Regions from separate parts of the Paenibacillus sp. SER-28 genome, predicted to be linked through region 4. Evidence: riboswitches for the same ligand, from Rfam matches in the RefSeq annotation. Region 4 holds a riboswitch; each other region holds the start of a gene.
The links. A riboswitch is a leader RNA that binds a small molecule or an ion and turns the genes downstream of it on or off. The one in region 4 is predicted to bind cobalamin.

Region 1 (4,570 bases), on a different contig from region 4:
CCGAACAAGCCTTCCTTAGCTCGCTCTAGCACCAGTTCAATCAGTTGAGGATGGAAACCAAAATATCCTCCCATTTCCACTTGTAATGTAGGGTGAGCCTCGGCAAATTCCTGGGTCATTTCTCCGATGCGCTTAATCAGCACACCCGTGAACAGAAAATAGGGAAGCACGATAATCTTTTTGGCCCCCAGTCGTACACAACGCTCCAATCCATCGGGAAAAGAAGGCTGCGTCACACCGATAAAGCTGCTCTCTACCCACGTATAAGAAAGCTGCTCCCACAGCATACGGGTGATTTTGAAAAAGTCACTGTTCGCATCTGGATCGCTACTTCCGCGTCCTAACACAAGTACCGCCGTTTCTTCGTCGGATACCTCGGCAAATGCCTCTACAGCGCTATTCATTCCCGCTGGAACTGCAACCGGACGGGCCTCTTTCAAGCGGCTTTGCAGAATGCTGACGATTTTCTCGTGAACGCCAATCGGGCGTCCATATACAAATTCCACCTGCGGATATTTTGCTTTTGCCCGATCAATAGCCATCGGAATATCAATTTTGGCATGTACCGCTGCGAACAAGATAATCGGAATGAGAACGACACGCGTCGCACCTTTCTCCACACATGTTTGCATCCCATCAGCAATGCTGGGACGTGCCAACTCCAAGAAACAGGTTTCCACGCACATATCCGGTACCCGGTCTGCCACTGCCTGTGCAAATTCCAGCAGTTCCTGGTTCCCCTCCGGGTCCCGACTTCCATGTCCAACTAACAATATTGCATCCACTGCTGTTTTTTCCTCCTCTTTAATAGGGATAGCCTGCATGACGCCCTATTTTATATATATGCTTGTATCCAGTTCATCAGGCCTTCAGTCCATTAATCACCACAAACCGCATTCACTTCTACCGTTGCTGGTGCATCTTCATGCCGGAAACCCGCAACGACACCTACACGTTTAAAAAATTTATGAAAACGCTCATTCGGATGCCCTTTTTCCTTATATTCAGCGATGACGTTCTCCACAATGTCAGTAATTTGATCACCCGGAATCCCTTCCGCTACGGGCTGAGCGGCATGAGCATTGCGACCGAATTTTTTGCCACCAAGGAAGAGGTCGTATCCTCCCTTGCGATAGACGATGCCGATATCCTCCAGCACCGCTCCATAGCAGGCCATACCGCATCCGTTCAAAGCAATGCTCGTTTCCTTGGGTGCCTGTAATCCGCCAAGTACAACCTGTAGATGCTCAGCCACAGGCACAGCGTCATCCTTCTCCATATTGCAGAAGTCGCACGCCTTTACCTTAAACACATCGCCAATCGGCATGACAATGAATCGTTCATCCCGCAGCCGTCCAACCAGTTCCTCGGGGTCTGCACACGGCACGCGCAGCACAATCTGATGATCTGGCGTGTATTCCAGTTCGCCATCATCACCCGCTACCTCGGCGAGCAGCGCCATCTGGCGAGCGGTGAACTTCTTGTTTCCCACCCCCGGGGAAACGCCCACCTCAAATAGCGCAGGCTTGCCAAAGCCGCCTGTCGCCATCCCGGCCGGGGCCCCCGCTCCGGCCACCGCTGCCGTTCCGGCGGTGCTCTCGGCGGTAGGCGCTTGCCCGCTCCAGCGAGCGTTGGCTGCGCCAGGCAGCTTGCCGCCAACAGCGAGGCGGCTTAGTGCCTCTGCCGCCAGCGATGCCGGGGTTGCTGCGCCGGTTTGCACAGCGGTCGTTGCCTGCACGGCAGCCATCGCTTGCGGGCGTGCCTGCGTCGCAACCGCAGCGCCGCTCGCGGAGGGTCCAGCGGGCGTAGTCGGGGCTGCGCCTGCCTGCGGTGCAGCCTCTTGTGCGCCCAGCGACCACGGCTCCGCTTCCGTGCGGAGACGCTGATGCGGCTTGAGCGCTTGCTCGGTCGCATCCAGCGTGTATTTGCGCTGATATCCGCGCGGAGTCACGATCAAGCCGTCATACACCGTTGTCGAGGAATTGCCGATGATTACAGTCGTCAGCATCCCGATGTCATGATTCAGCATATCTTCCAGCGTCGTTACAATAACTTGCTGACGTTCACGATAAGCACTTTTCACCAACCCAACTGGAGTTTGCGGATCGCGGTAACGCAGCAAAATGGACTGCGTCTCCACAATCTGGCGTGTACGCCGACCACTGCGCGGGTTGTATAATGCAATCACAAAATCGGCCGAAGCCGCTGCTTCTACACGCTTCACAATCGTTTCCCATGGGGTCAGATGATCACTCAGACTGATCGTGCAAGCATCATGCATAACTGGCGCCCCCAACAGTGAAGCACAGGACTGAATAGCCGAGATCCCCGGTACGACTTCTACCTCAACCCCGTCCTCGCGTCGCCAGCCTTTTTGCATCAGCACTTCGTACACCAGCCCTGCCATACCATAGACTCCTGCATCTCCACTGGAAATGACAGCTACCTTCTTGCCCATCTCTGCTTGGCGAACCGCCTCCTGCGCACGGCTCACTTCCTCTGTCATCCCTGTGCGTACAATCTCCTGTCCGTTCAACAACGGACGGATCAAATCAACGTAGGTATTGTAGCCGATAATGACCTCACTTTCGGCCAGCGCATCCAGCGCCCGTTTTGTGATATGTTCCATATCTCCTGGTCCAAATCCAATCACCAGCAATTTTCCTAATGGGCTCATCGTGCTCCTCCTATTCATCCTTTTCAGGGTAGCTATCCTATCTATTTCAATGATTTATGCACATCCTGTAACTCAAAAAACCCCATCCTGCCCGGATGGGGTTTCTATGTACGTATCTCTCATCAGACGAAAAAACAGCGTAAGAAGACACTATTTGTCTTCCTCCAGCCTGCCGTTGTTTTCCACCTGTCTGTTTACGCTTCAAACGCTGCTGCACGTTCATATCCACGCAAACCTCTAACCAACATGGAAAAAGCAACGTGTGCCTGATTTCCTGATTTCGTACACCCATCCTCTCCGCGAAGGTTAACGGTGCATACAGATCAAGGTAGGTCTCCTGGCTTGGCATCAACAGATTCTTTCGTCTTCCCCGTTTTTCACGAGTGACCAGTTAAAAAAATCCTCTTCCTTACAGTGGCGGGACCGCTCGGGATTTGCACCCGATTCCCTGTTACCCTTTGCTCAACCGCAAAGGCACCTTGTCTGTCCGCTATTTGATTATGGGTCTTATCATAACCTTGCCTCAATCAGTTGTGCAAGCACGAAAAACGCTTTATTTCAAGTTCTCTGCTTTATTTTTTAACATATGTAGCAATTCGTCCGGGTCCGCAGAGATACTTAATAACGCTGGATGCTCAGCCCCGGTAAACCCTTCTTGCACGCTATGACGCACCATTTCTACTAACGGCTCAAAATATCCATTCACATTCAGCAGCCCAATCGGCTTGCGATGAATGCCGATTTGCGCCCAGCACAATACCTCGAATAGCTCCTCAAAGGTTCCCAAGCCACCTGGAAGGGCAATAAACGCATCGGCCATCTCGCTCATTGCCGCTTTACGCTCATGCATGCTTGCTACCTCAATAAATTCGGTAACTCCCCGATGAATGATCTCTGCATCAAATAACAGGGTGGGCATAATGCCAGTGACCTGACCGTTACCCGCCAGCATGCCATCCGCCACTTTTCCCATCAGCCCCCTACTGGAGCCACCGTAGATCAGACGGATATGATGGCGAGCCATGGCTTCTCCCAGCTTGCCTGCCGCTTCAACATATACCGATGAATGTCCAGGTCTGGACCCGGCAAATACACAAATAGAATTCATTAACGTCTCAGCTCCTGTCCTAAGTCAGCATTTAGCATAATTCGATTCCCAACGCTCATAAGTACAATATATAGACGAACTAAAGCGTTTCGATCTATATATTGCTTATTTGAAAACGCTCTTGGGATTTATGCAAAATGCTCAAGTATCATGCATCGAAACTTATTCATTATATTAGCTAAATATTTTCGCTATAACAAAAATCTTTGTCGATGCATGTCCAATAAAAAAAGATAAAGACCTCGCAGGCCCTTATCTTTATTTTACGCTTTATCCAAAAATATAAGTTCATTTTTAGCATACTATATTTATAATTTCTATCTCATTTCTATCTCATTTTCATCTCATTTCAATGACCATTCACGATCTTCAGACCACAGCCATGCACCGAATCGTTATGCTCAAAATATTTGCCCAGCTCCACCATCATCGCGCCCATGCGCTCTTCGGTTGGAAACACGACTCGATCAATCCCTTCTTCCACAATGGACTGTGCAGTCACCTTCCCTACTGATACAGCAATCACATCCTCACGGAAAGCTTCCAGTAAATCCTCGATTCGATTTTGCTCTCTCGCATATTGGGCTAAAAATCGAATTTGCGGACCACTCGTGAACGTAACAGCATCAACATTACGATGGATAACATCCTCCAGTAACGCCTGCAATTTTGCTTCCTCAGGTGGAATATGCTTATAAGGAAGTACCTGGCGGGTCACTGCCCCCTGCTCGTCCAGCCACTTTACCAACCGTGGGGCTGGATCGCCATGCAGTTGCAACAATACT
Region 2 (4,570 bases), on a different contig from region 4:
GAGGGAATCAACCAGGCAGAAGGCGACATCAATTATGATTTGTTCTTACGGGCGGTAGAATGCTCTAGCAGACGGATGTATCCCAATTTTGTGAATGTGGATGCCACCTTCAACCTGCCTTTTTACCGTGCTGATGATCCAGATACCATTATAGCGACAATGGGTTGCCGTACCCGCACCATTTCTGACCGTTTCGGTAGAAACCGGCAAAGTGGCAAGGGGAATCTCTCCTTCAATACCATTAATCTGGTGCGGCTTGGCATTGAATATGGTATTTGCACAGGCAAACGCCTGACACCTGACCGTGATCGCTTTGATGCGAGACTAGAAGAAGTTATGCGCATTGCGGTAGATGGCCTAATTCATCGCTATCAAATCCAGACCAGCCAACCGGCCAAAGCCTCGGACTTTATGATGCGCGAAGGGGTATGGGAAGGTGGAGAACAACTGGCACCAGATGATAAGGTGGGAGGCGTACTAAAACACGGTACGCTTTCGATTGGGTTCATCGGGCTGGCTGAGTGCATGAAGGCACTATACGGGAAACACCACGGGGAGGATGATTTTGTATACCGCGAGGCACAGCGAATCATCACTTCCATGCGCGTGTATTGCGATCGAATGAGTGAATATCACAATTTAAATATAACATTGTTCGCTACGCCTGCCGAAGGTCTGTCGGGCAAGTTCACATTGCTGGATCAACGTGATTTCGGGATTATTCCTGAGGTAAATGATCGAGAATATTACACGAATTCTTTTCATATTCCCGTGTATTACACGCTCCCGGCTGCTCGTAAAATCAGCTTGGAAGCTCCGTTCCATAACCTATGCAACGCTGGTGCGATTTCATACATTGAGCTGGACGGTAATGCGCGGAATAACCCGGATGCGTTTCTTAAAATTGTTCAGTACGCGCTGCATCAGAACATCGGCTATTTCTCCATCAACCATCCGGTGGATCGTTGTACGGAATGTGGTTATGAAGGGATTATCGGGACAAGCTGCCCCCAATGTGGCACAGATGAGGAGCACACACACTTTCAGCGCTTACGTCGGGTAACCGGATATCTGACAGGAGATTATACCGTTCGCTTTAATGCCGCAAAACAGGCAGAAGTTCGAGACCGGGTGAAACATAAGTGAATTTGTGTGGCTACATTCCGGAATCTCTGAACGAAGGATACGGCCTGCGCACCGTTGTGTTCATTAGCGGTTGCCGTCATGCCTGTCCTGGATGCTTTAATCCAGAGTCATGGAGCTTCCGTGCAGGCGAGCCATTCACCCCCCAACGACAACAGGAGGTCATTCGTGACATCATGGAAAATCCGTTGTTGGATGGACTGACTCTCTGCGGGGGAGACCCGTTTTTCTCAGCAGCAGAATGCTCGCAATTTGTGCGTGACTTCCGCGAAGCCTGTCCCGACCGAACCGTGTGGGCTTACACTGGCTTTGTCTATGAAGATCTACTCACAGATCAGGAGCGACAGGAACTGGCGCTTTTGTGCGATGTGATTGTGGACGGTCGTTTTGTAGAACAGCAAAAGGACCTGACCCTTCCCTTCCGGGGCAGTCGCAACCAGCGTCTGGTAGATGTGAAAGCCAGTATTCAGGCAGGTTATACCGTTTCATTGACATAAGGCGATGCTTACCCAGCAAGCAAGATGCTATATCTAATCTAAGACAAGCCCCCATCATGGGTAAGGCTTGTCTTTTTTTCATATGGCTAACAGATTCCATTGGAGTTTCTATTGCGCATCCTGTAAGTTTCACTTATGATGGTGAACAAGTATACGAGTGCATAATTATTCGTCATACCTTAACCGCATAGCTTGGAGATAGGTGTCTGTTCTATTCAGATCAGGCTTAAAAGGGAAGCCGGTGCAAATCCGGCACGGTCCCGCCACTGTAAACGGGGAACTTTCAGCTGTTCATATATCCACTGGTCCACAGACCGGGAAGGAATGCTGAGCGTCATGATCCGTAAGTCAGGAGACCTGCCTATTTTAACAACATCGCAAGTACCTACGGAAGATAGGGAGGTGTTAAGAGCAGTCGCCGTATTTTTGATTTTTTAATCACGGAGGCATTCTTTCCCCTACTTATTTTTAACCTTGGGGGGAAGAATGCCTTTTTTGGTACGTAAAAATAAAACAGCTACCCACTAGGAGGAAAAGTACATGTCCATTATTGAATGGCCTGAATTGTCCGGCTTAATTAGCAGTAATCTGGGATATCCGCGTATCGGCGAAAATCGGGAATGGAAGAAAGCACTGGAACGCTTCTGGAACGGCAGCATTAACGAAAGCGAACTGCAGACGGAGATGAAAAAATTACGGTTGGAGCATCTGAGCAAGCAGCGTGACAAGGGGATTGATCGCATTCCTGTCGGAGACTTCTCCTATTACGATCACATGCTGGATACATCTGTGATGTTCGGTCTAGTACCTGAACGGTTCAACTTTCGTCCCGCAGGTCCGATTCCTCTGTCCGTGTACTTCGGGATCGCTCGTGGACAGAAGGGAGCAACCGCCAGTGAAATGACCAAATGGATGAATACCAATTATCACTACATCGTTCCTGAATTGGCGAACGCAGTTCCGGTGTTCACTGAAAATAAACCTTTACAGGCTTATCGTGAAGCAAAACAGGAACTAGGCATTGAGGGTAAACCGGTCCTCATCGGCCCCTATTCATTCGTTACCCTTTCCAAAGGCTATGATCGTAAGGAGCTTGCCTCTATTATAAGAACCTTCCTGCCTTTATACACCCGTGTCCTGTCTGAACTAGCAGCAGAAGGTGTTCAGTGGATCCAAATCGATGAACCTGTCCTGACCACCTCATTCCCAGTAGGGGATCTGGACATTATTCAAGAAGTCTATGAAGCTTTGACCCAAGCTGCGCCCTCCTTAAATATAATGCTGCAAACCTACTTTGGCAGCCTAGATCATTATGAGCGTCTGTCCGCACTTCCGGTACAGGGGCTGGGTCTTGATTTTGTGTATGATGATGGCGAAAATCTTCAGCATATATTGCAGCATGGCTTCCCTAAAGGAAAAACGCTGGGCGCTGGTGTCATTGACGGACGCAATATATGGCGCAGCGACCTGAACGCTGTAGCTGCTCTGCTGGGTCAGTTAGCAGAACAGACCACTGCCGAGCAGCTTATCGTACAGCCATCATGCAGTCTGCTGCATGTGCCAGTCAGCCTGGAGGCAGAGCACAAGCTGGACAAGGAGCTGGTGCAAGCGCTGGCCTTTGCTGATGAAAAGCTAGAGGAAATCGCCATCCTGACGGCTGCACTTGGCAAACACGATCCATCCGCACTCACCAAGCTTGGACAAAGTACAGATGCGGTAGCCCGTTTCAACAGTTCAGCGGCACGCGTACAGACAGCTGCCGATCTGGCCGACCTGTTGGCCAAAGAGCCTCTGTCACGCAGCGTTCCTTTCGCCGAGCGTCGTGAGATTCAGCAAAATAAGCTGAAGTTGCCTCCACTGCCTACGACGACCATTGGTAGCTTCCCGCAAACCGCCGAGATCCGCAAGGCCCGCCTGCACTATCGCAAAGGAGAATGGTCTGCCGAGCAATATCGAACGTTCATCCAACAGCAAATTAAGGAATGGATTGATATCCAAGAGGACATTGGCATTGATGTGCTTGTACATGGGGAATTTGAGCGGACCGACATGGTTGAATTTTTTGGCGAAAAGCTGAACGGCTTTGCTTTTACGCAAAACGGATGGGTGCAGTCCTACGGCTCCCGTTGTGTCAAACCGCCGATTATATACGGAGACGTTTCCTTCGATCAGCCCATGACCGTGGAAGAAACGGCATTCGCCCAATCGTTAACCTCCAAGCCTGTTAAGGGAATGCTTACGGGTCCTGTGACCATTTTGAACTGGTCTTTCGAACGTAATGACATTCCACGTAGTCAAGTTGCTTTACAGTTGGCTCTGGCATTACGGGCAGAGGTAGAGGCACTGGAACAAGCGGGCATCGGCATGATTCAGGTCGATGAGCCTGCAATTCGTGAAGGGCTTCCGCTGAAAAAAGAACAGCAGCAAGCCTATCTGGATTGGGCGGTTCAAGCCTTCCTTGTGACCACGGCCACCGTTGAGCCAGCGACCCAAATCCATACGCATATGTGCTATTCCGAATTTCAGCATATGATTCAGTCCATCTCCGATATGGATGCCGACGTTATATCTATTGAAACCTCGCGAAGCCACGGAGAACTGATTGTCAGCTTTGAAGATCAGGTATACGACAAAGGCATCGGTCTGGGCGTGTACGATATCCACAGCCCGCGCATCCCCGATGTATCTGAAATGCTAAGCATGATCCAGCGTGCCCTGCGCGTACTGCCATCAGATTTGTTCTGGGTTAATCCGGATTGTGGTCTGAAAACCCGCACCAAAGAGGAAGCTGTCGCCGCCTTGCGGCAAATGGTACAAGCAGCTCAAGCAGCCCGGGCTGCATTGGCTGTATCCAACTAATTTTTTTATCGTATCCAATCGCGCCATCATTTTCGCCTTATCCTATTCCCCTTTCCGACCTTTTTGCTAAA
Region 3 (4,570 bases), on a different contig from region 4:
AAGCACTTCTGCGCAGCAAGAGCTGCGGCACACCGCTATCAGGATGCGGAAGCATCACAGGCTCAACACCGTATACTCGTCGAATCCGATCCTCGGTTAATAACTTCGATGAAGCTCCCAATCCTTCAACCATTCCATCCTTGAGTACAAGCAAATCTTCGCAAAATTGGGCTGTCAAGTTAAGATCATGCAAGACTGCAATGATCGTCACACCCGTTTCTTGGCGCCAATCTGCCAGCAGTTCCATAAATTCAAGCTGATAGCGCAAGTCCAGATAGGTCGTAGGCTCGTCCAGCAGCAATATTCGTGGCTCCTGCACCATTACTTTTGCCAAAGCTACACGCTGTCGCTGTCCCCCACTCAAGCGGTCCAATGCTCTGTCCGCCAACGTGGCAAGACCCAATCGCTCCAGCACGCGATCCGTGATCGCCTCCACATCAACACCCTTTTCCCTGCCTAACCAGTCCTGATGAGGAAAACGTCCCATTTCTACGACTTCCCTGACGGTGTATCCCACTGGAGGAAGCCCTTCCTGTTGGAGTACGGCTATGAGTCGGGAAAGCTCTTTTCTGCTGTAGCTACCGACCTTTTTGCCATAGATATGAACGTTTCCCGAAGTTGGCTGATCTACACCCGAAAGCAGATGCAGCAAGGTCGATTTTCCACTGCCGTTCGGACCAATAATCCCCCACCAAGTTCCTTCGTCGACGCTCCAGCTTATATTCTTTAACGCATGGAATTCTCCATAGGCACGTGTCAGACCCGCTACCTCTAATGCCCGATCACGCACTTTCTGTGATTCACTTTGTTCTGTCACAGCAGTTCCCCCCTGCGCAGCTTCTTGTTCCGATACAGGAGATATGCGAAGAACGGTGCCCCAACAAAGGCCGTCATCACGCCCAGAGGAATTTCCGTGGGGGATAACAACGTGCGAGCCGCCGTATCCGCCCAAGCCATAAAAATGGCTCCACCGAGCGCAGATAATGGAACAATCATCCGGTAATCAGGACCTGTCACCAGACGAATGATATGCGGTACAACAAGTCCCACAAAGCCAATCACTCCACATACCGAGACAGCGGCAGCTGTCAGCAGCGTGGAAATGATCAGGACAGATAGCTTCGTCGCATCTACATGAACTCCCATGTGAGCCGCCTGACGTTCACCCAAAGCCAAAATATTCAGCACACGTGCCCGGTTCCATAGAAATACCAGTCCTATGACCACATAAGGTAAAAGGATTCCTGTATATGACCAACCGCGCAGACTAAGACTTCCCATCGTCCAGTACAATATTTCATTGACCGTCTCCTTCGACATGGCTGTCAGAAAGGAAACAACTGCTCCTAGAAAGGATTGCATCACCACACCCGACAAAATGAGACTTTGTGTCGGAATTTTTCCACCTTCCCGTGCCAACGTTAGCACCATCCACAGCGTCAGCATTCCGGTCGTAAATGCCACTAGCGGCAGCGTCCATATGCCAACAAATGAAAATTGAAGGCCCCAATAGATCAGTACTGCCGCTCCTACCGAAGCCCCCGAGGATACCCCCAGTGTATACGGATCAGCCAAAGGATTACGCAGCACACCCTGAAATCCGGCTCCCGCCAGCGCCAGCGCTGCTCCTACCAACATTCCCAGTAACACTCGTGGCAATCTGACCTTCAAAATAATCTGCTCTGAGGATGTATTCCAATCCGGTGTAAACGTATCGCCTAACCACGGAAGGTGGTTAACCAGAATGCCCGTGATCTGGCTGACCGGAAGCTTGGCCGAGCCGATGCCAAGACAGAGCAGCAGCGTCAGCAACAGCAGGACAAGACCTGTCCCTCCAAAGCCGATCAGTTTACGGTTCATTTGAAAATTTCAGGATACACGCCCTTGGCCACTTCCTTGAGACCTTCCGTTACGCGTGGACCCGGACGACTGATCAAATTATCATCCACGGCAAACACCCGGTTATGGCGAACAGCCGATATTTGATCCCATCCACTGCGAGCTTTAATGATTTCGCCGAGCGTCTGGCCAGTTTTGTCGTCCTTGACACTTTTGCTGTACAAAATCACGTCAGGGTTCGCAGCAATAATATTTTCTTCACTAATTTGGTACCACCCCTTCTGCGTGGCACCTACATTTTCGCCGCCCGCCAACGTAATCAGCTCGTCCATAAACTCGCCTTTACCAACTGTCCAGCCTGGTGAAAACTCGACGTATACCCGCAGCTTCTGCCCTTTACCGATATTTTTAACTCCTTCTTTCACTTCCGCTACATCTGCCCTCATCTTGTCAGTCACCGCTCTCGCATCTTTCTGATGATCGGTGATTTTTCCATACAATTCGATGTTAGCTATGACATCTTCAACTGTCTTCGGTTCCGTTTTAAAAATCATAATTCCCATGTCGCGCAGCTTGGTCGTAGCCTGTTCACTAAGTGATATCCCTGCAAAAACGACTTCCGGGTTAGCAGCAATGATCGCCTCTTCGTTCGGTTTCATAATACCGCCCACTTTAGGCTTTTTCGTAGCTGCTGCCGGGTAATCAGAGTAGTCGGAGACGCCAACTATTTCCTTATCCAGCCCGATGGCGAACAGCGCCTCGGTTTCTGCCGGGGAGACGGAAACGATTTTATCCGGCGCTTTTTTGAATGTAAATTCCTGTCCTGTTGCATCCTTAACTGTGAGTGGGTAAACTGTTTTGCCCGGAGGCTCTTGTGCGGTTACGGTCTTTCCTGGCTGCTGTGCAGAAGTCTGATTCTCTTTATTTTCAGCATTTTTTCCATTAGAGCCACATGCACTCAGCACAACTGCCAAAATCGGAACCAATAGACCTGTTGTCCAAACCTTTATTTTTTTTCCTGCCATGATTTGCACCCCTTCATAAAAAAATCGTTAAGAGCGTTACTTGAGCATCATCAGATATCTTCTAAATCCAGCCTTCTTTTCCTATCAAAAAAACCCCGCATCCTCATATTAGGACACAGGGGTCACGTTAGCGCAGATTGTGCGCAGGCGGCAGCTTCTTTCCGCACGGACAGTCACTGCGAACACGTCATCCTTTCCTCGAAGGATTATGGTGACAGGCGGACGGGCAGGTATCCTGACTTATGGTAAGATGCATGTCCTGAAATTCCTTCATATGCTTAGTAGCACATAAAGCAGGACTAACCGGCATGTTTCCATTTACAGTGGCGGGACCGCGCCGGACTTACACCGACTTCCCTTTTAACAGCGCAGGCAAGGGAAACCATAGTTTCATCACACTGCGCCGACCTCGTCTGCTGGATATTTGATGTAGTGGTAGTCAAGCCGTTCTTTTACTTGATGATTATAGGTTAAAATGAGGCGGCTTACAACCCAAACAGCCTCTTTACCCGCTGGTGTCTAACCTAATGAGGGAGCATTTCCGCTATGTAATTGTGCGGTCCTGCCAGCCTCAATTGAATCCTAAATGCTTCTCCCGGCTTCGGATTCAGACTCCAAAAATCATGGCCCGGTATCAGCATGCAAGCTAACTGACGAATTACGCCACCATGCGTAACGACCAAAACAGAGGGCGGCGCAGCAGTCAAATCCATGGGTTGAACTTCCATAGCAACACGCCATTCATACAGAGAGTCAAGAAATTTCCGCAAACGATTCACAAAATCTGTCCAAGACTCTCCTCCAGGAGGGGTTATCCGTTGCGGCTCATCAATCCAAGCGCGATACAACGACACATCCTTGAGCATGTCATACGTTTTTCCATCCCACTCGCCAAAATGAAGCTCTCGCAGACGTGGTTCCATCATAGGAGACATAGTAGATAGGGAACCTCCAGACGTCAATTCTGACTCCGGCACAATGATCTGCAAGGTCTGGCGACATCGCCTTAAATCGCTGCAATAGATTCGAGCAAAGGACTGCCCCTGCAATTCTTCTTGCAAAGGCTTTAATTCCTGTTCTGCTCCTGGTAGCAAACCTAAGTCGGAGTGTCCCATATATCGACGTTCCTTATTCCATAAGGTTGTGCCGTGACGAACTAACACGAGTTCCATGTCCCAATGCAGATCTTCTTTAGCATCATATGGCACCTTATCCTCCTGTGAGTTCGGACTTTGTACGTATTCTACCGTCCTTTTTGCTGCTATATCTTGCTTCAAGATCATGTCACTTCCTGCTCGATCATTATTCAGTGTGTCACGCCTCACCCTCACCGCACCCATCCCAAGGCAAAACAACCTGCGGCTCCTAACAAACACAATCCTACGAACATACTGGACACGGCGAACATCAGCTGGATTGTATGCCGTATATCTTTCGACTCTAGCGGTCGTATCCAATCGCCCATGTATGCACGAAAAGAGCGTACGCCATGATACACATTATAGCCTCCAAGACGAATCCCCAGTGCTCCAGCAACAGCTGATTCCGGGAAGCCACTGTTCGGGCTTGGGTGCAGACGAGCGTCTCGCTTGACTGTGCGCCAGCTTCTCGCAGCATCTCGCTTGTACATCCACGCCGCTACGACAAGCATTGCCGCTGTCAGGCGTGCCGGAATGTAGTTAGCCACATCATCTAGACGTGCTGAA
Region 4 (4,570 bases):
GCTCGTTATTCCGCAATATCGGATTGCGCTGTAATGTAGTAATACTCGATCGGATGGGGTGTAAAACCCTCTACCCCTTTTTTCACACCAAACACATTGTCAGGATGCACAATGAACGACTGTGGCAAATCCGTATCGATGATATCCAGCGCTTGTAGTGTCACAGCATTACGCTGCGCTGTATCCTTCGCCAGCTTCAAGCTGTTAAGAATACTCTCTAGCGGTTTGGAACTATAACGGCTTACATTGGCTTCGCTTTTCGAAGAATAAAACATGTCCATAAAATATTGTGGCTCTCCTGTATGAGCAGTAAGCATACTGTACATAGCAAAATCCCAATCGTTTTTGGTCAACGCCTCGTCGATATTTTCCACCTTGCGAATCTTGACCTGGATTCCCTCTTTCAGCAATTGGCTTTGGATGACCTCAGCCATAACAGAGAGCTCCGGACGCTGAGGAAAAGTCAGCAGCGTAACCTCGAACGGCTTGCCTTGCTTAGTCCATGTCCCTTGGGCGTCCTTCTGCCAGCCATCCTTCGTTAACAGCTGATCCGCCGTTCCGTCCAGCGCTTTACGCTCAACTTTACCGAAGGGAAGAATGCTCGGGAACGGACTGCTTGCTTCCGTACCGAAGCCCCTCATGACGGCGCTCACAATCGATGTGCGTGGAATCAGGCTGTCTACCACCTTACGGTTCGCCGCATCCTTGAATACTGGGGATTCCATATTGTACACGAGCATATGGGTGCGCAAGGAGGGAGCCGACAGCACTTGTAGCCTGTCGTTCTTTTTCAGTACCTCTGCGTTATCAACCGGAATATCCGTCGCTACGTCCACCTCGCCGGATTGCAGCGCCATCAGGCGCGAATTCCCGTCCGTAATGAACCTCATTGTCGCCTCAGCCAAACGGGCCTTCTCGCCCCAGTATCCGTCATAACGCTCTACGACCAAGGATTGGTCCTTGCTGAACGCTTTAATTTTAAAGGCGCCTGTCATCGCTGGGTAACTCTGCTCATCTTTCATCGATGCCACATCCAGTACAATCGTCGATGGATCAGCTAGATTGGACACCAACGCCGCATTCGGCTGGTTTGTCGTAATCTTTAAGGCCAGCGGGCCGCTTACATCAATGGACTTCACATTCAGTAAATCCTTCGCCAGATGGCTTTTCTCGATAGAGCGTAGCAAAGATGCTTTTACACTTGCTGCATCCATACTTTTTCCATTATGAAAAGTGACTTTATCCTGCAAGCTGAACGTCCAAACTGTAGGACTATCCTGCTTCCACTCCTTTGCCAGCCAAGCCACAGGCTCCAGCTTTTCATTCAAACGTACCAGTGTCTCACCTACACCGGATCGCATCACATCCCAGCTATTATCTCCGTGCGGGTCAACACCTGACGGTTTCCATGTATACGCCATTACCAGCTTTTTACCTGTCGCTGTTTGTTGTACTGACGCGTTCTCATCTTTGCCGGAGCTATTCGACGTCTTATTGCTAGTACATCCCGAAAGAGCCATAACTGCCAGTAACAGCATCACCCCTGTACATATCAACCATGAGCGCCTGCTACGATTGCTAATCATTCGATGAATCCCCCTCTATCTTGTAAAATCATATAAACCTAACGCAAAACGCGAAAAAAGCATTCCGGACCACTTGATCAGCAGTCAGAAATGCTTTCATTATAAAATGTCAAAACACACCTCGAAACCAACTCCAAAAACATAGAAGGGATCAGATCGGTTTCAGACATTCCGTATGCAGCACGCCTAACCACCTCCCCAGCATCCCGTGGGTCTGACAGTGATGTCAAAACAGGCAGGTCTCCTGACTCCAAGCGTATCTTTCAGGCCTTCCCGGTTCTTCACAGTTCCAGTGGCTGTTCTGAAAGCTCCAGCAGTATCCTGCTGATGCCTGTATACAGTGGCGGGCCCGTGTCGGAATCAACCGAACTTCCCTTTTAAGTGAACACGCTCAACAACTATCCACATGGTCTCAACAAAACCCCGTACATAGAGTCGTCCGGCTCACACCTGTTTTCTTCCTTTATTTCTTTCCATTACGATCTTATTTTGTTGTCACAGGCTTGTCAATAAATGCTGTATAATAATTTAAATTTGAACAATATAGTGAGAATGAAGGCAATGGCTATTCATTGCGTGCACGAAATGACGGTCATTCCGTCTCCCTCATGCTGTCCCGAAAACTGTACCAGACTACTTAATGAATCTAAAAGAGAAGCATAAACGAAAATTTAGCAGCGAGATTGCAGATCAATTGTACAAGCTATTAAAAAAGATACATTATTCCAAAGGCCTGAAAAAGCAGTTGGTTATTTCTTCTCCAAAAAATTGAGGAAGAAAAAGATTTGAAAAGCGACAAAACCAAAGAGTTGATCGGAAAATTAGTGAGCAAACCTTGTGGAATTTCTATTATAAGGATAACAGCATGGGGAGCAGCTACCAAACAAAAGAACTATATTGTTGATTCTTCTCAGACAGCCTTTGAGACAAATTTAACTATTAGAGAATTTACCCGTAAACATTCCTTAGTGAGTTAGAGAATGAGTTTGAAAAGCCTCCGGTGATTAGCCGGGGGCTTAATTTGTTAACTGACCATTTCCTGACAAGCCATGTCAGCGTGCCGTTTAGGTGCCTAGCAGTCCAGTTATTTTTTAGCTAGTAAGTGAGCGAAGCGAGGGATCTTGCAGGTCGTTCACAGCGTCGTACTGTAAACCAGGACGACGCGACGGCTTGCTTTAACGCTCGAAAAGTTGCGGAGCTAAAGAGTTTTGTACGAACAACCAAACGGGGAGGCACTTGCTATTAAACCGTCAGTTAATAAAAGGACCGTTGCGATCAATACGGCTCTCTTCTATCTTATTTTAAATTTTATCCATTAAATAAAATTATTTACAAACATAAAATTTACAGGTAATATTTACTTATTCCTTCTTATGGATAAAAAAACAATTGTATACACGACTCCAGAGAGGAGACTTAGTAGAAATGAGGTTGATAATGTTCTGAAAATAAAAGTAGATGCGGACACTGTGTAAAGTTGCAATGAGCCGTTAAGCGAAGAAGTTGTCGTCGTTGGTCCTTGAATAAAGGAATAATATATTCCTACCAAAAAACCGTAAGACAAATACTTAAACAGATTTTTTTCAAATTTACTCATTTCTTAGCCCCCAATAATATTTTTCGAAGAGGAGAATTTTAATACTATGAAACCATTCAAAGTCATGACTAAAACAGCAATAATTGCAGCATTGACAGCAATATTATTACCATATGGAGCCATTGCTTCTGCAAATGATGCGCCGAATCCATTGTCATCGACGATACAATCAGAAGCCGGAAAATGGGAACCGACAGATGAAATAAAGGCCAAGGAAGGACAAGTCTACAAATATATCGATCCTAGTAGTGTTAACGATGATGTTTATTACTATTATGTCAATTACGACAATTTAAATCAAGAAAAAGGTAATAATGATAGAATTAGTACCCAATCCATTGGGGTGACTCCTATTGTTAAAACCCATGAAAATCTAGGTTATTGGGTTGATACAAACAATGCAATTCGTGTAAGTACATATACTGGGCCTGCTGCTGCAAAAATTGCAGTGAAAACTAATATTAAAGTGAAAGCGGAAGGAGCAATAACAGGTGGCGTTAAAGCTATAGAAGGCACATTGGGTTTTGGTATAGAAGCTGATATTGGCCTAGATGATGAATATTCAATCAATGTTCCTAAAGGAGAAAGATGGGTCATTAGTGCTTTTCCACGATATGAAAAACATAGATTAGGAATGTATTGGCCAGCTCCATTCATAGGTGATCCTTTCATAGGTTATGTGAGAGTAGACAAGCCTGTGGGAATTGCTTTCAGAGTAGAAAAGCACTAATCATATCAAATAAATTGAAATAAAAAGAGAGGCCGTTGCAACCAACACGGCTTTTTTTTTATAGCGGAAAGTAGCGGGACTCTCGCGAGTCTACTCAGTTACTTTGGACTGGAGCTGTGGCGTCCGAACGATCTATTGCGTTCAAAGGACTCTATATCATACCTAGACAGGGTTACACGAAAGAATGTCGAATAGAGCGGGCAAGTAAAAGAATGATGAAACAGGATTGTAATTCGTCGTGACGGACAATTAAATACTTGGTACTACGGGCTTTTTATTGACAAGCACGGAGGGTGATGAAATTAACAAGACAGCGAAATTTGAGGATTGGAAGACCGGACATATGCACTCACAAAACTCTGGGTTTTGGAATTTAATTTCGTATGGAATCTTACTGTATCAGCATAGGGAGGCATTCACTTTATCTATCTGCTAACGCATACGGTTCGAATAATCTTCCGTGATTTTTGCTAGGATAAAAAAACCAACACGTTCCCAAAGAATATTTTCTATCGTCCACGACTTTCACGTCCAATAGTCATAATTCTGGCCCCCTGCTTTAGCTTGTCCAAATCCAGGAAATAAAGCAGCCCCCTTGTTGACGATCCGCGACTGTTGCGCATCTGCTTACGCTGGCTGCGAACCAATGTAAGCAGC

Region 1: another riboswitch for cobalamin. It lies ahead of cobJ (precorrin-3B C(17)-methyltransferase); the one in region 4 lies ahead of ACUYLD_RS13305 (ABC transporter substrate-binding protein).
Region 2: another riboswitch for cobalamin. It lies ahead of metE (5-methyltetrahydropteroyltriglutamate--homocysteine S-methyltransferase); the one in region 4 lies ahead of ACUYLD_RS13305 (ABC transporter substrate-binding protein).
Region 3: another riboswitch for cobalamin. It lies ahead of ACUYLD_RS01785 (ABC transporter substrate-binding protein); the one in region 4 lies ahead of ACUYLD_RS13305 (ABC transporter substrate-binding protein).

What each region holds. Positions count from the first base shown of each region.
Region 1 is NZ_JBRECM010000005.1:272,355-276,924, forward strand. Features, by position in the region: gene ACUYLD_RS15375 (sirohydrochlorin chelatase) at 1-785, opposite strand, end outside; gene cobJ (precorrin-3B C(17)-methyltransferase) at 878-2,677, opposite strand; cobalamin riboswitch at 2,988-3,173, opposite strand; gene ACUYLD_RS15385 (LOG family protein) at 3,231-3,785, opposite strand; gene ACUYLD_RS15390 (uroporphyrinogen-III synthase) at 4,135-4,570, opposite strand, start outside.
Region 2 is NZ_JBRECM010000005.1:302,641-307,210, forward strand. Features, by position in the region: gene ACUYLD_RS15505 (anaerobic ribonucleoside triphosphate reductase) at 1-1,146, shown strand, start outside; gene nrdG (anaerobic ribonucleoside-triphosphate reductase activating protein) at 1,143-1,640, shown strand; cobalamin riboswitch at 1,824-2,019, shown strand; gene metE (5-methyltetrahydropteroyltriglutamate--homocysteine S-methyltransferase) at 2,181-4,499, shown strand.
Region 3 is NZ_JBRECM010000001.1:379,554-384,123, reverse strand. Features, by position in the region: gene ACUYLD_RS01795 (ABC transporter ATP-binding protein) at 1-817, opposite strand, end outside; gene ACUYLD_RS01790 (FecCD family ABC transporter permease) at 814-1,860, opposite strand; gene ACUYLD_RS01785 (ABC transporter substrate-binding protein) at 1,857-2,864, opposite strand; cobalamin riboswitch at 3,073-3,266, opposite strand; gene ACUYLD_RS01780 (histidine phosphatase family protein) at 3,389-4,147, opposite strand; gene cbiB (adenosylcobinamide-phosphate synthase CbiB) at 4,192-4,570, opposite strand, start outside.
Region 4 is NZ_JBRECM010000004.1:180,505-185,074, forward strand. Features, by position in the region: gene ACUYLD_RS13305 (ABC transporter substrate-binding protein) at 6-1,586, opposite strand; cobalamin riboswitch at 1,804-2,007, opposite strand; gene ACUYLD_RS13310 (hypothetical protein) at 2,372-2,563, shown strand; gene ACUYLD_RS13315 (hypothetical protein) at 3,230-3,913, shown strand; gene ACUYLD_RS13320 (hypothetical protein) at 4,423-4,570, opposite strand, start outside.